2 regions of the Companilactobacillus sp. HBUAS59699 genome follow, and region 2 is predicted to be linked to the other one. Evidence: predicted binding sites of a transcription regulator. Region 2 holds the regulator's gene; the other holds the start of a gene.
What was found. Region 2 encodes Rex, which represses fermentation and respiration genes when NADH is low (regulators of the CRP and FNR family bind a similar motif). Its sites were predicted from a motif close to TTGTGAANTANTTCACAA; they were not measured.
Positions count from the first base shown of each region.

Region 1 (8,881 bases), on a different contig from region 2:
GTCTTTGAAAGAGTGACTCCTGGGCTAACCTTTGAACCACCTGCGGGAAATAAAGTGTGCCAATTATTGGTGGTAAGCCGAATTTGATCTTATCACTATCAGAAGCTTTTATCTCTTTGCGAGCTAAATCAATATTTTTTTGAATTATCTTAGATTTTTCGTACAGTAAATAACCTGACCGTGTTATCTCTGTTTTTTGATGAACTCGATCAACATGAACTAGTTTTGAATTGAATTCTTTTTCCAAGCGTTTGACTGCCTGAGTAATCGTAGGCTGAGACACCGAGAACATCTCAGCGACCTCGGTATAATTACGTTTCTCAACTAAAACCCTAAAGTACGACAAATCACGTGTATTCATATTGCTTAACCTACTTTGCGTTATTAACACCTCGATTAGTTTCGAATTCATCAGGAATTGAACCAACCCAGACTTCACAAAATAAATTATATCAATTTATTAAATTACTTACTTGATTTATCTAGGTTTTGGATAAATTTGAAGGCTTGTTGTCCCGCTTGACGACCGAAGATAACTGTTTCAGCAATTGAGTTACCACCGATACGGTTGTTACCATGCAAACCACCAGCAATTTCACCGGCAGCGAACAAACCGTTGATTGCTTGACCATCTTCATTCAATACGTGTGTGTCAGCATCGATGTCAACACCACCCATTGTATAGTGAACCGCTGGAGCAATGTGAATTGAGAAGAATGGTCCCTTGACGATACTACGATCCATACCAGTTGTCCGATTGAATTCAGTATCGTTATGATCATCAACCGCTTTGTTCCATGTAGCTACTGTTGCTTCAAGAGTCTTAGCATCTAAGCCGATACTCTCAGCTAATTCAGCGATAGATTGACCAGTTACAACTAGACCGACTTTATCATAGAATTCAATTGCCTTAACACGATCTCTAATACCTTGATCAAGGATCAAGTAAGCACCGTTTTCTTTTAGCTCATCGATTGCAGCTGTAACGTTCTTTCTAGTATCCAGTTCGTTAACAAAACGCTTAGCAGCTTTGTTTACTAAGATAGCACCTTCACCACGAACCGCTTCACCGATCAAGAATGGATGATCAGTATCTTGTTGAACGGTTGGATGCACTTGAACTTGATCCATATCGACTAATTTAGCACCAACAGCGCTAGCTAGAGTGATTCCATCACCAGTTGCTCCTGGTGAATTAGTTGTCTTGTAGCCTTCTAGGTCAGGACGATACTTAGTAAGTAATTTTGGATTAGCTCCAAAACCACCAGTTGCTAGAATAACAGCATCCCCTTTGATAGTTGACTTCTCACCGTTGATCTCAACTTCAACACCATCAATAGTGCCATCGTCTTGTAGTAATTTCTTAACAAGAACATCAGTGAACAATGGAATGTTTTCTTTATCAACTTGCTTCAATAACTCAGTAACTAAGAAGCCACCAATTGGTGCCATAGAACTGGGACGGTGAGTTCTTAAGACACTCATACCACCAGTAGTTGTTAAGTCGTCCAATTCGATACCGTGACTTGCCAACCAATCGATTGCCAAAGCACCGTGAGTTGTAAAGAACTTCAATAATTCAGGATTATTCTTCTTGCCACCACCGATGAAGGTATCGTTGTAGAAGGCATCCATACTATCAACGATTTTGTGATCTAATTGAACCGATGTCTCACTAGCATTCATACCTGAAGAAGCACGTGTGGTGTTACCACCGATACTTGACATCTTCTCCAAAATAACTGGTGACAATCCTAGCTCATGTGCTTGAATGGCAGCTGTCAAACCTGTTCCACCAGAACCGACGATGATTAGATCATAATGGTCTTGTAGTTCACTAATGTCTGTTGGTTCAAATTTGAATTTTGCGGCTTGTTTTCTCTTATTAGCCTTTTTGATCTTACTGTGTTTTTTTGTCATTTATCTTTCCTACCCTTAATTTGTTGTTTCTAAAAGAATTAGGGAGAGACCTAAGTCTCTCCTCATCCTCTAAATATTTGTCATCTTCAATGGATCGACCCACTTGTCAAATTGTTCTTCAGTAACTAAACCTGACTTGATAGCAGCAACTTTCAAAGTTGTTCCTTCTTTTTCAGCTGTTTGGGCAATCGTTGCACTTTCGTGATAACCAATATGTGGTGATAAGGCTGTAACGGTCATCAATGATTGATCGACTAATTCTTCCATTCTGTCAGCATTAACTGTTAGACCATGGATCATCTTGTCAGCAAAGCCAGTCATTGTTCCTGTCAAAAGTTCTGCTGATTCTAGGAAGGCGCTGATAAGTACTGGTTTGTAAACATTCAATTCAAAGTTACCTTGACTTGATGCCATACCAACAACTACATCATTACCCATAACACGTACAGCAGACATAGTTACAGCTTCAGCTTGTGTAGGGTTAACTTTACCCGGCATGATTGATGAACCAGGTTCGTTAGCAGGAATGTGTAATTCACCATAACCTGAACGAGGACCACTTGCTAGGAATCTTACATCGTTAGCGATCTTCATCAAATCAGCTGCCAATGTCTTGATAGCTCCGTGAACAACGTTAAGTCCTGAGTGTGCTGCTAGTCCATAGAACTTATTAGTATCAGCTGTGAATTTAACACCGTAAACTTCTGTCATCTTCTTAGCAATAATATCGGCAAAGCCAGGTGCAGCATTCAATCCTGTACCAACAGCTGTTCCACCCATAGCAAATTCGCCAAGTGTTGGATTCAAGCTCTTCAAGTACGAAAGGTCATGTTCAAGCATGCTTGCCCATCCACTTACTTCTTGACCAAATGTTAGTGGTGTAGCATCTTGCAAATGAGTACGACCGATCTTAACAACACGCCAGTACTTTTCTTGTTTGATCTTTAATTCATCGATCAAATGTTGTAGTGAATCTTCCAAATTATCAACAGCGACCGAGGCTACAATGCTCATAGCTGTTGGGAAAATATCATTTGAACTTTGACCTTTATTAACATCATCATTAGGTAAGATTTCAATATCTGGATTAATTTTGGCTGCCATATGAGCGACAACTTCATTAGTATTCATGTTTGTTTGTGTACCTGAACCTGTTTGATAGACAACTAATGGGAAATCTTTTCTCAAGTCTTCGTCATCTAAGGCTAATAGTTTGTCGATTGATTCAACAATCAAATCAGCTTTTTTAGGATCGATAGCATCTAGTTCTTTGTTAGAGATTGCTGCAGCTTTCTTGATTTGAAGCAAAGCTTTGATAATTACCAATGGCATCTTTTCGCCAGTTGGGAAATTATTTCTTGAACGTTCAGTTTGTGCTCCCCATAAAGCATCGGCTGGGATCTTTACTTCTCCTAGAGTATCTGATTCAATTCTGAAATCTGTCATATGTGTAACCTCCAATTATTTGTGTGCATCCACAAAATCTTGCAAACGCTTCCTTGTGATATTTTTATCATAAATGGATAACGAAGTCATAGTCAAACCGTTAACACTTCATTAATATTTTTTATGAGGTTGATACAGCAATGATTATAGCAAAAAAATAAACTCATCACTAAATTTAAGTGATAAGTTTATTTTTGATTATTCCAAACTGTTGATCACATAGTCTCCTAGACGTTCAACACGTTTCAAGTCACCTTCATCAGGATCTTCGTTGATTTTGACTGAATCAGCAACTTGATCTCCATTGGCAGAATTCAGTTGCATTGTGAAATAATCAACAGCTCGTCCAAAGTGAATGTGAGTTTTTGAACTTGATCCTAAAACGGCAAACTTAGTCTTTTCTAGGTCAACATCCAACAAATCTTCATAGAAATCTTGGGCCTCATCAGGAACTTGACCGTCCCCATAAGTATAAGTTACTACAATTACAGCATCATATTCTGGAATCGAATAAGCATCCGTATCAACCATTTGTTCCAGATCAACGTTTGCTTTTTTGCTTAAATAATCAGTCAAATGTTGGGCAATCTTTTCATTGCGACCACTCATACTGATATAAGTTACTAATATCTTCATATCTTTACCTCCTTACACTGATTCGTTCGCTTTTATGTTCAGCATTTTCGATTTCATCAACCATTGCTAGAGCATAGTCAGTGTAACTGATCTTACTTTGACCATCTTTATCAGCTGTAAATTCTTCACCAGCCACTACGTATTTCCCAGTACGTGGTGCCTTGTAATCAAAGTCAGCCGCAGGACTAATATAAGTCCAGTTGATATTGCTCTTCTTTAAGAGATTCAGAGCCTTCCCCATCTCTTCGCTCAATGGCTTAACTGCAGCTGGAAAATCTGCTCCTTGGAACAACTGCTGTGTATGTTCTGGATTCATGTACAATGATCCAGCACCACCAACAACTAATAATCTAACAGTTGTATCCTTTAAAATATTGATCAAATGTTGAGTTGAAGGAACGTATTCCTTGACCAGATCGCCAAAGAATCCCAAAGCATCAACCACCGCATCAAAACCAACTAGATCTTGAGTTGTAATATCATACACATCTCTAACTAAATACTGATCCGTAACTGATTTCTCAGCACTACGTACGATCGAAGTTACCTCAATCCCTCGACTCTCAGCTTCTTTAACAATAAGTGAGCCTTCCTTACCATTAGCACCAATAACTGCAATTCTCATCATCAAATACCTCCGCTAATATTTACTTTACACAATGAAGGGTCAAAGTTCTAAAATTATGGCTTGTTATAGTAAAATAATCGTAGAAAAGTTGAGGAGGACATTATGTCAAAATATCAAATCTATCTGATCCGTCATGGAAAAACTTGGTTCAATCGCTATCAGAAAATCCAAGGATGGTCAGATACACCACTGACCCAAGATGGTGTGGAGGTAGCCCACAGTGCCGCAAAAGCCTTAAAAGACGTTGAGTTCTCTGCTGCATTCTCTTCCGACACTAGAAGAGCTATGGATACTGCTGAAATAATCGCTGAAGCAAATATAAATAAGCCTCTTCCCCAAAAAATGACTGAATTTAGAGAACAATTTTACGGTTCATTCGAAGGTGACAATATTAATGAAGCTTGGGACAAAATCGCTAATTCTCACAATGCCAAAAATTATCAAGAGATCGTCTACAAATACGGTTTCGATGCCACTATGGATTTCGTCAAAGAGGCTGATCCCTTCCACGATGCTGAAAATGCTGAAGAATACTGGGGCAGATTAGATCGTGGTTTTGAAAAAATCGATCAAGTTGCTCATGATGGTGACAAAATCTTATTAGTAACACACAGTACGACTATTTTGTCACTAGCTTTCAAATACCAAGATGGCGATTATGAATTAAATCAGCTACCCGGCAATTCTAGCCTAACTATGTTGGAGCGAATCGACGGAACTAATCACGTTACTAGTTATAATCAAAAACTCCATTAATAGCAGTATGTCGTTGTTTTGTAGTAAAATTATAGTATGAAATTTTTAGGAGGAAAAAATGGCAAAATATCAAATTTACATGGTTCGCCATGGAAGAACTTGGTTCAATCGTTACGACAAAATGCAAGGTTGGTCCGACACACCTCTAGCACCTGATGGTGTAGAAGTTGCCAAGCAAGCCGCCCAAGCATTGAAAAATGTCGATTTTAGTGCCGCATTTTCATCCGACGCTCGTCGTGCCATCGATACTTGCAAATTAATCATGGATGCTAATATCAATAGCGACAAAGTCAAACCACAAAAGCTCATGGAATTTAGAGAACAATTCTACGGCTACTTCGAAGGAATGAATTCTCCTGAAGCTTGGTTCATGGTAGGGCAACCTCACGGCGCTTCTACTTTTAGTGAAATCATTGCCAAACATGGCCTAGATGCTACTAAAGACTTCATGAAAGAAGCCGATCCCTTCCACGATGCTGAAAATGCTGAAGAATACTGGACACGTCTAAATCGTGGTTTCAAAAAGCTCGATGAAATTGCCAAAGATGGCGATAAGATCTTGCTAGTTTCACATGGAACAACTATTCGTTCCATAACTGACCGTTATAACGCTGGTAACTTTGATGTTACCGAAAGCCCTCGTAATTCAAGTCTAACTATGTTGGAACGTGATGATGGTTTTAACAGAGTAACCAGTTATAATCAAATGTTGAATTAAGGTTGTTTTATTGAGTATTGCCGCTGAAGGCGGTCAACAATTCCATCTGCCGTGGACCGGTCTCAAACTGCGTTTTCGACCTCGCTGGGAAGCCTGTAGTCTTCCCAGTCGTCCAGTGTTCTAAGCGATAAATCGCTAAGAACACTTTTACGGCGGATTCCATTGTTGTCCACCTTCAGCTAAGTTTGTGATAGTACTAAATTTGTTTACTACTACACAGTAATTTTATTATCCAATCTTAAAAAATAAAAAACAGCATGTAATGACAAACAGATAGTAACTCATATCCGAATTGTCATAACATGCTATTTTTTTGTGTAATCGATAAAATCAGCTGACCGGAAGCAAAAAAGAACACCTATCCTAGTAAGTTTCAGATGTACCCACTAGCAAAACAATAACTCCTAATATCAAAGCAACCACAAACATTCCGAAGACAACCGGAATACCAAATCCCATTCCGATCAACATTCCAATCAAGTAAGGTCCAAGTGTGGCACCGATACGACCAACTGATTGTGAGAATCCTACACCCATTCCACGAATATCAGCTTTGAAATGACTAGGTGTAAAAGCAATCAATGCTCCCCATGCTCCTAAATTAAAGAAAGAAAGAAGTGCTCCACTGACTAACAAAATCCCTTCACTGGCAGCAATACTGAAAACGAAGGCACTAACGATCGTACCTATCAAGTATAATGTCAAAATAACTCGATGACTGATTTTTCCCATCAACCATGCGGCCAAATAATAACCTGGTAGCTGTGCCAAACTCATTAACAAGGTATATTGAAAACTATGAATAATGGAGAAACCACGTAAAACCAGCACACTTGGTAACCATAAGAACATTCCATAGTATGAGAACATTACGACAAACCAGAGAAAACTTAGTGCCAATGTCTTACCAACAACTTCATGATTAAAAATACCCGCAAATTGTTCACTCAAACTAGTTTTTTCTTTTTTCTCATAATTCTCAGGTAAGTGGCGACGCATTACAAATGCATATAGCATCACAAAAAATGTCACAATAACACTAGCACGCCAACCATATAACGGTGTTACAGTATTAGAAATAACAGCGGCTAAGATCCAACCGATAGCCCAAAAACTATCAGCCATGATCAACATCTTGGCCTGTGTCTTACCCTTAAAATTATCGGCCAACATCGTTGCCGCGACTGGCAATTCTCCACCCAGTCCCATACCGGTAATGAATCTTACCAGCATAAATTGATTAACGTTAGTAGTAAAAGCTAACAATAAATTTCCGACCGAAAACACGATTAGAGTAGCAATCATGACATTCTTGCGACCAAATTTATCTGCCATATAACCACAGAAAACTGAACCAAAAACCATACCTAATGAAGTAACAGAACTGACATACCCGACTTGGGCTGGAGTTAAACTCCACTCAGTCTTGATCAATGGCATAATAAATGATAATAAGGCAACATCCATCGCATCGAATAACCAAGCTGTACCGATAACTAAAAGAAGTTTGCGCCCTTTTTTCGTACTCTTCTGAATCAATGTATCTTGCATATTGTCCCCTTTTTTCATAATCATTAATATTCCGGAGTATTAATAATATTATTTTTTAACATCAATATATTGATTTAGGTACTTTATACCTTTAAAGATAAAAAGAGCTTAACATCACAATTATATGGATGTCAAGCTTATTTCAAGCGATAAATTTTTGCAGGCCGACCAGAGTGAGTTTTATGTTCATAACCTGAATCAATAAATAAATTACCATGAGTTTTTCTGAAATTTGAATTGTCTATTTCTGAAACCTTAGTTCTTAAAAAGATGGCATAGATCATCCGTGCTTTCCGCAAAGTAAAGGTTGGTCCCAGCACTAGCAAGATTGTCGGTAAGTAATCCAAGCGATTCCGAATCCTAGTAAAGGCTGTCCGCAAGATGAGTTCGTGGTCAGAGACCATGGTATGGTCTGTTGTCGAATAAAATTTTTCTTCTGATATTTTTTCTGATAAGGTTTTGAATTCTATATCACCATTTTTGAGTTGGTAACTGTGCTTATTAGCTGATACTCTGAACCATCTGGCATCATCAGCTCCGTACCCGGCAACTAATTCTGGCATATTAGGTAAATAGATCATATAAGTCAAAGATAAGGTCCGCTCACCTTTGACACGATCCACATTAGTAAATGTTTGGAGTTGTTCAGTATTAACCTTGGATAATTTCACACCAATTTTTTCTCGAACCAATCTCAAAGAAGCCTCATCAGCACTTTCGTTCTCACGTAAATAAGTCAGTGGTAGACCCCATTTACCTTTATATGGGCTTTCTGAACGCTTCAATAATAAAATTAATAACGAATTCGACTCCAGATCAAAACTCCAAATAACATTTGTAATACTTATCAATGGTCTATTTATCATTTGCCATAAAGCTCCTTGTATCTAATTAGTTATATTTTACTATTAGAAACAAAAAAGCCATACACTTTTCATGTATGACTTTAAATTTACTTAAGAGAAGACAACTTCCATAACTAGAAGCGCTCCACCAAATACTAATACGAAAGCAACAACTGGCCAAACAAATCTTAACCAATGTGAATACTTCATGTTCAACATTTGCAGTGTAGCCATAACTAGTCCCGTTGGTGCTAAGAATAACATGGCATACTGACCGAACTGATAAGCTGTAACGACTGCAAAACGGGGAATGTTAACTGTATCAGCTAATGGGGCAAAGATTGGCATTGATAGAACAGCCAAGCCTGATGATGATGGAAC
Region 1 is NZ_JAYKTV010000006.1:88,448-97,328, reverse strand. Features, by position in the region: gene U8519_RS11255 (LysR family transcriptional regulator) at 1-361, opposite strand, end outside; gene U8519_RS11250 (flavocytochrome c) at 466-1,920, opposite strand; gene U8519_RS11245 (class II fumarate hydratase) at 1,990-3,366, opposite strand; gene U8519_RS11240 (flavodoxin domain-containing protein) at 3,565-4,002, opposite strand; gene U8519_RS11235 (NAD(P)-dependent oxidoreductase) at 4,007-4,627, opposite strand; gene U8519_RS11230 (histidine phosphatase family protein) at 4,733-5,386, shown strand; gene U8519_RS11225 (histidine phosphatase family protein) at 5,445-6,104, shown strand; gene U8519_RS11220 (hypothetical protein) at 6,112-6,267, opposite strand; gene U8519_RS11215 (MFS transporter) at 6,468-7,655, opposite strand; gene U8519_RS11210 (NrtR DNA-binding winged helix domain-containing protein) at 7,793-8,521, opposite strand; gene U8519_RS11205 (YfcC family protein) at 8,612-8,881, opposite strand, start outside.
Region 1: U8519_RS11245 (class II fumarate hydratase) is a predicted target of Rex. The motif match lies at 3,420-3,437, and genes of this name have one in related genera.

Region 2 (8,881 bases):
CCAGATAGTATCTCTATCAAAGAACTGCTCAAAGAAAATTTGATATTAACAACTCACGGTTCAGCCATTAGGCGCCAGGTCGATTATTTAATTCACAAATTCAAGATCCAACCAAACGTCGTAATGGAGAGTAATAACATTTTTACTATCGTAGCATTAGCTATTAATAATCTCGGTGTCACATTTTTGCCAGAGAGTGTCCCTATTCCTAAGACTGATTCACCGATCAATATTTATAAGTTGCCACTGGATTTAATTTCTTTGAATTATTTCATTGCCCACCCAGCTGACAAAACTCTAAGTGCGGCTGAAACTGAACTGATAGATTCCTTTTTACACTACTTAAAATTTGATATTGAAGTAAAAGACGCTAGTCCGATGATAAGTTAATTATCATTGAACTAGCGTTATTTTTTGTCTTTAAGTCATTTCACTTTACAAGAGTCAAAAAAATAACCATTCCTACGTTGGTGTAGAAATGGTTATTTTGGTTTTGTTTTTAAGTTATTGTCTAAGTAACTTTTATAGTAGTTTGTTTAAGTTTTTGGAGCTTTGATACTTTGGAGCTGAATCGCGTTTGCGATGGACAACTCTCTACATCATGCCGCCCATACCACCGGCAGCTGGGTTAGCACCTGCGGCTGGTTGTGCGTCTTTTGGTTCTGGCTTGTCAGCAACAACTGCTTCTGTTGTCAAGATCAATGCGGCAACACTGGCAGCGTTTTGTAGAGCTGAACGTGAAACCTTAGTTGGGTCGATGATTCCGGCGTCAACCATGTTTTCCCACTTGTCAGTTGCTGCGTTGTAACCAACTTCTGGCTTTTGATCCTTCATGTGTTCAACGATAACTGATCCTTCAAGACCGGCATTTTCAGCAATTTGACGTACTGGTTCTTCAAGAGCTCTAACAACGATATTGATACCTGTTTGAACGTCGCCTTCACCCTTAACAGCCTTAACTGTATCGATGATGTTCAAGAATGCTGTACCACCACCAGCTACATAGCCTTCTTCAACGGCAGCACGTGTAGCATTAAGAGCATCTTCAATTCTGTACTTACGTTCCTTAAGTTCTGTTTCAGTAGCAGCACCGACTTTAACAACGGCAACACCACCTGATAACTTAGCCAAGCGTTCTTGTAACTTGTCACGGTCGAAGTCTGATGTTGTGTCAGCAATTTGTTTCTTGATTGTGTCAACACGTTCATCAATAGCTTCTTTTTGACCAGCACCTTCAACGATTGTTGTGCTGTCCTTTGTAACTGTAACCTTACCAGCTTGACCTAATTGATCCATAGTTGTGTCTTTTAGTTCTAGTCCAAGATCTGAAGTAATTACTGTACCACCAGTTAATGTAGCGATATCTTGTAATTGTTCCTTACGACGATCACCAAAGCCTGGAGCCTTAACAGCAACAACATTGAATGTTCCACGGATCTTGTTCAAAACAAGTGTTGGTAATGCTTCACCATCAATATCGTCAGCAACGATCAATAGTGACTTACCTTGTTGAACGATTTGTTGTAGTAATGGCAAAATATCTTGGATATTTGAGATCTTCTTATCTGTGATCAACAAGTATGGATTGTCTAAGTCAGCTTCCATCTTGTCATTATCTGTAACCATGTATTGTGAAATATATCCACGATCAAATTGCATACCTTCAACAACATCAAGTGTTGTATCGATACCCTTTGATTCCTCAATTGTGATAACACCATCGTTACCAACTTTTTCCATAGCGTCAGCGATCAACTTACCAGTTTCTTCACTAGCTGATGAAACTGAAGCAACTTGAGCAATATCTGACTTGCCAGCTACCTTGTGTGAAATCTTGTGTAGTTGGTCAACGGCTGCTTCTGTAGCCTTTTCGATACCTGTTCTGATACCAACAGGGTTAGCACCAGCAGTAACGTTCTTCATACCTTCTTTGATGATAGCTTGAGCCAAGACTGTGGCTGTAGTAGTACCATCACCGGCAATATCATTTGTCTTTGAAGCAACTTCAGAAACAAGCTTTGCACCCATGTTTTCGAAGTGGTCTTCTAATTCAATACTCTTAGCAATAGTTACACCATCATTTGTGATCTCTGGTGAACCATAGTTCTTTTCAAGAACAACATTTCTACCCTTTGGTCCGATAGTTGTTTTAACTGTGTCAGCTAATTTGTTAACACCGTCTAACATTTTTGAACGTGCATCTTCTGAAAACTTAATTTCTTTTGCCATACTTTCACACTCCAATAATTTTTTTGTAATTTAACTTCTCATTTTAAATTATTATTTTTCAACGATTGCCATGATATCTTTTTCGTGTAAGATTAAATAATCGGTATCATCAAACTTAACATTTGAGCCAGCATACTTATCAAAAAGTACCTTGTCGCCAACCTTAATGTGCATTGGTAATGTCTTTCCATCTTCTGTTATTGAGCCTTCACCAACAGCTACAACTTCAGCTGTTTGTGGCTTTTCTTTAGCGTTGTTAGCAAGAACAATGCCGCCTACTGTCTTCTCTTCTTCTTTATCGACTGTTACAATAACTCTGTCTCCAAGTGGTTTTAACAATTTGAATGCCTCCGATGATTAATATTTATTTTAATTTAGCACTCCAAGTTCTGTTGTGCTAATCACATGTTTTATATTAACATTTTATTGTGAACATGCAAGTATTTACCTTTAGAAAAAATAGGAGAAATTATGAAATATTCAACAAATCAATTTTTAACTCTGGCTACATATGTCGTTTTACTCTTCATCGGCTCACTGCTGTCAATGGTTCAGGTGACTGGGTCAGCGTATTTTATCATCATTACTTTGGCCGCAATTTTAGCGACTGGGATCATGATTTTTTTAACACAAAAAAGTACTCCAAACGAATTAGAAGAAAAAACTGATCTAAATCACAAATTACAATGGATCATCGTTGGTGCTGTCGGTGCTTTGATTTTGCAACTAGGATTAGGATTCATCGATCAGCAGATCTTTCACACTAGTACGACCTCAGCTAATACTTTACAGCTATTAACTTTGGTACACGCTTATCCATATTACTTCGCATACGTTTTGATCTGTGCTCCCATCATGGAGGAAATAATTTTTAGACGCGTCTTCTTTGCCAATTTGATCAAGCCCACTAATATCTACTGGGCAGCCGCAATCTCAGCTATTTTCTTTGCTTTGATGCATCAAGATACTAGATTCATTGTTTATGTGGCCATGGGACTATGGTTCTCATTTATTTATTACAAGTCAAAAAATATTTATGTCAGTGCTGGTAGTCACTTGGTTATGAATACATTAGTCGTCATGATCAGTATGAGATAAAAAAAGTTGAGATTTCCGCTTTGGAAGTCTCAACTTTTTTAATTACATACCACGTTTGTACGCGGCAACGTATTTTTTCCGTTTATCATCATCGAACTCATCTTCACTCTTAGCAATAATGATTGTTGCAAGTGAATTACCAACAACGTTAACAGCAGTACGGCCCATATCGACTAAACGGTCGATACCAGCGATAAATGTTAATCCTTGCATTGGTACACCGATGGTTGAAACAGTGGCTAACAAGACCACGAATGAAGCACCAGGGACACCAGCCATTCCTTTTGATGTCAACATTAGAACAACGATCAATGTGATCTGTTGTCCGATCGACAAGTTAATGTGATAAGCCTGTGCCAAGAATAGTGCGGCAAGTGATTGATAAATCGCTGAACCATCAAGGTTAAAAGTATAACCAGTTGGAATAACGAAGGAAACGATACCTTTACTTGCTCCGTATTTTTGCATTTTATCCATCATCTTTGGCAATGCAGCTTCTGAACTAGCTGTTGTAAAAGCTAAAACAAATTCGTTTTCAATGATTCTAAATAATTCAAAGAAATCAACATGGAACATTCTGCCGACAAAGTACATGATAACGAAGACGAAGAATGCCATAGTTGCATAGGCAATTATGATGAACAGTGCTAATGGCTTCAAAGAATCAAAGCCCATTTCAGCAACTGTAACACCGATCAAAGCACAGACACCAATTGGAGCTGTACGCATAACCCAGTTAGTTACCTTGAACATTACATTGGCAACAGCGTTCAATAAGTCAGTAATGATCTTACCTTCCTTACCGAGTGAGGCTGTTCCTAAACCAAATAATACTGAGAAGAAAATAACTGGAAGCATATCACCCTTACCCATGGCAGCGAAGATATTAGTAGGGATGATACCCATTAAGACTGACCAGATGCCAGAATGCTTAGCTGCCGAGGCTGAAGCCGTATATTGTGAAATACTTGAACCCTTCAGTTCATTGATATTGATATATGAACCGGGATGTGTAACGTTTGCGACAATAATACCAATAATAATAGCTAGAGTCGTCATTACTTCGAAGTAAACCAATGTCTTCAAACCAATTCGACCTAACTTCCTGATATCACCCATATTGGCAATACCAACTGTCAAACACGAAATAACGATTGGCAAAACGATCATTTGGATCAAGGAAATGAACATTGTACCAATGTTCTGCATGACCGTAATTGCACCCTTATTGTGATAAAAAATTTGTCCTAAAACTATACCTAGCACCAGACCGATAATAATTTGCCAGCCTAGACTAAGTCGAAAAAACTTTTGCTTTTGCAATTTAATGCCCCCTTAGAACGTCGGTTTTTATTATAGCAGATTTTTTACAAATTTAATCATATTAAAATAAAATTAATATTTTTTAGTGAAATTATCAAAATAAAATTTTAAGTCCATAAATTTATCAGTAAAAGGATTGTGACCTGCATTGTTTAAAACCGCAATTTGTACATTATTATTAGAACTCAATAATTTTAATTGATCACGATATCCCACGACCTGGTCATTCTTACCCAACAGAATCGTCATATTAGCCTTAGAATTCTCTAATATAAGCGGTATATCTTTTTCAAACTCAAAACTATAATGATGAGCAGTTTTGATTTCACTCCAAAAACTCCGATTGTTCTTTTTTAATCCCGGTATAGCCATGCGTTGATACAATTCCCAAGCAGTTTGATTGATTATCACACAGCTGGCCAAGAAGTCTTGATAATAGTCCTTATTCTTATCTAACTTGACCTCACCATTGAAGATATTATGATGCTCACTGACATCACGTTCATCCCTATCAGCGTTAATTACTGGGCTAGTCAAGAAGACATCGGTTATTTGATCTTTTAATTTTACTAATAATCCCAAACAAATATATCCGCCAAAAGAATGACCACAGATCATGATGGGATCATTACCAGATAATTGCTGAATAAATTCAATGACTATCTGCAAAACATCATCTGAGTTATGAATATTCTTAATGTCCTGCGAGTCTCCTAAACCTGGTAGATCCAAGTAAATTCGCTGGTAATTAGAGTCACTCATCAACGGCTCGTATATCTCTTCCATACTCGTTGAATCTAGGCTCATACCGTGAAAGAAGTAGATTGGCTTGCCGGTACCGTGGATCTTATAATTTAAAGTTGTTTCTGCTATTTTTATTTTCATAATAAGTATCCTACAACAAATTTTGACTTAAACAATAAAAGCGCCTCGTTATTTGTGTATTTCAAATAACGAGGTGCTTAATGTGTTAGTCTTCGCCAGACTCTGAAGCAATAATATCAAGATCACCATCGATAGCCCATGAATCAACCGTTGCCGGCATGATCAAATGATCACCCTTCTTCAAGTCATAGTCAGTTCCATCAACAGTAACTTTTCCATTACCACTGATAACTGAAATCAATGTGTACTTGCCAATATCATGTTTCAAGGTAACTGGTTCCTTGATCTCCCAGCGATAAACTGAGAAATATGGTGAGATTGGTGGCTTAACGAAAGTAGTAAACTTGTTCTTACCTTCAGTCTTACTTTGAATATCTAGTTTTGGATCTTTATTAGGTACTGTAATTGTATCTTCAGATTGTTTGATGTGTAATTCACGTTTCTTACCTGTGCTCTTTTCCACACGATCATAGTCGTACAGACGATAAGTTGTATCTGAACTTTGTTGTGTTTCAAGAACCATGATACCCTTGTTCAAGGCATGAACGGTACCACTTGGAACGTAGTAGAATTCGCCTGGTTTAACCGGAACTTTTCTTAACAAGTGGTCCCAGTCGCCTGATTCGATCATCTTGTCTAATTCTTCTCTAGTCTTAGCATGATGTCCATAGACCAAGTATGAATCTGGTTCGGCATCAATAATGTACCAGCATTCAGTCTTACCTAATTCATGTTCATGTTTCCAAGCATAATCATTATCCGGATGTACTTGAACTGACAAACTAGCATTGGCATCCAAGATCTTTGTTAGTAATGGAAATACTCTACCCTTAGGATTGCCGAATAATTCTTTGTGATCACTCCATAGTTCTTCAACAGATTGACCAGCGAATTCACCATTCTTCACTTCTGAACGACCGTGGGGATGTCCAGAGATAGCCCAACATTCACCGATATCACCATCAGGAATATCATAGCCGAATTTTGTTTCTAGTCTGCGTCCACCCCAGATTTTCTTATGAAAAACAGGTTTCAAAAATAATGGTTCACTCATGCAAATAACCCTCCAATATTTTTATAACTAAATTATTGATCCTCATTCTTTTCTTCTTCCAGCGACTTATCGCGGTCTAAGAAGAAAATCAATGTCTGCAACTCATTGGCCAAGTCAACGTAATGTACACGGATCGAGCTTGGTACATTAATGATCACAGGTGTAAAGTTAAGGATTCCCTTAACCCCAGCATCAGCCAATAAGTCTGCAGTTGTTTGAGCAGCGTTCGATGATACAGTCAAAATACATACGTCGATCTGTTGTAAGTTGAGTTGTTCTTTCAATTCATTCACATGATATACAGGAACTCCACTCTTAACTGTTCCGACGATCGACTCATCGATATCAAAAGCTGCAGCAATTCTCACATTATTGGTACGAGAAAAGTTATAATTTAATAAGGCATTACCCAAATTACCAACACCAACTAAGGCAACGTTGGTTCTCTTATCTTGATTCAAGAGTTTTTTGAAGAAGGCAACTAGCTCATTAACATCATAGCCATATCCTCTCTTACCGAGTGCACCCAGATATGAAAAGTCACGTCTGATCGTAGCACTGTCGATTTTTACACCTTCAGATAATTCACCTGAAGAAATTTTCTTGGTACCTTCATCCTTTAAGAATTGAAAGTATCGGTAATAAATTGGTAAACGTTTTATAGTTGCGTTTGGTACTGTTGTTTTTGTCATATTATCCCACCGTTATGTGCGTAGTTTCACTAACTATTATAGTAATTAAAAACGGATGAAAACGCAACAGGTTACGGCTAGAAAAGGCAGAAAATTCTAATTAATGATAAAATTGTGAATATACAAAGGAGTTTATTAACTTGATTTTATTACAAGCCCAAAGCATAACTAAAAATTTTGGAACAAAAAAACTTTTTTCAAATGTGAGTTTTGAAGTTCAAGATAACAGCAGAATCGGACTCGTTGGTCGAAACGGAGTAGGTAAATCTACTCTGCTAAAAATAATTTCTGATCAAGAGAGTTACAATAGTGGCAATATTGCACTCAAAAAAGACACAAATATTGGCTACTTAGCCCAGGATTCTGGACTAGATAGCGACAATAAAATTTTCGATGAGATGGAAAAAGTCTTCGAATATCTCAAGAAACAAGAGAAGCAAATGCACGACCTCGAAGCTAAACTGGCTGACAACACCGTCAGTGACTATGACCAAATCTTAAAACAATATGATCAACTGCAGAATACCTTCCGTCAAGAAAACGGCTATGGTTATCAATCAGAGATCAGAAGTGTTCTTAAAGGATTTGGCTTCGATGAGGACGTTTGGCAAGAGAAGATCTCGACCCTATCTGGTGGTGAGAGATCTCGTTTGGCTATGGCCAAGATGTTACTCGAACATCATGACATCTTGCTACTAGATGAGCCTACTAACCACTTGGATATCGATACAGTTGAATGGTTGGAAGGTTATTTGAAGAATTATCGTGGAGCACTAGTCATTATCTCCCATGATCAGTACTTCTTAGACAAAGTCGTAACTGAAATCGTTGAGATCAATCATCATTCTTCAACTCATTATTCTGGTAACTATACTTTTTATTTGAAAGAAAAGAAACGTAACCAAGATGTTGAATGGAAGCATTACGAAGAACAACAAGCTGAGATCAAAAAGACCGAAGAATATATCCAAAAGAACATCGTTCGTGCTTCAACAACTAAGATGGCACAAAGTCGTCGTAAAAAGCTCGAAAAAATGGACGTCATGGATCGACCTGATTCTGACCAAGGTTCTGTTCACTTTTCATTCCAAATCGATAAGGAGAGTGGAAATGACGTTCTCCTGATCAAAGATGCAGCCATCGGTTATGAGAAAGATCAGGTCATGTCTAAGCCTATCAATCTCGACGTCAAAAAAGGCGAACGCGTCGGCATTATTGGGCCTAATGGTATCGGTAAATCAACACTGCTTAAAACTATCTTGGGACAGATCCCGATTCTAGAAGGAACTTATCAATTTGGTGCCAACGTTCAAATCGGTTACTACGATCAGAACTTGAACAACTTAGATCCTCACAAAGATGTCTTACACGAAATCTGGGATCGTTACCCGCTACTTGATGAACAAGTTATTCGCAATACCTTAGGATCATTCTTGTTCAGCGGTGATGATGTCTTGAAGCCAGTTGCTGGATTATCCGGTGGTGAAAAAGCTCGTCTTACCTTGACTAAATTATCGATGGAACACGATAACTTCCTAGTAATGGACGAACCTACTAACCACTTGGATATTGACAGTAAGGAAGTACTGGAAGACGCATT
Region 2 is NZ_JAYKTV010000002.1:48,277-57,157, forward strand. Features, by position in the region: gene U8519_RS03810 (LysR family transcriptional regulator) at 1-390, shown strand, start outside; gene groL (chaperonin GroEL) at 595-2,229, opposite strand; gene groES (co-chaperone GroES) at 2,281-2,568, opposite strand; gene U8519_RS03825 (CPBP family intramembrane glutamic endopeptidase) at 2,701-3,327, shown strand; gene U8519_RS03830 (cation:dicarboxylate symporter family transporter) at 3,370-4,650, opposite strand; gene U8519_RS03835 (alpha/beta fold hydrolase) at 4,723-5,535, opposite strand; gene manA (mannose-6-phosphate isomerase, class I) at 5,621-6,589, opposite strand; gene U8519_RS03845 (redox-sensing transcriptional repressor Rex) at 6,622-7,281, opposite strand; gene U8519_RS03850 (ABC-F family ATP-binding cassette domain-containing protein) at 7,422-8,881, shown strand, end outside.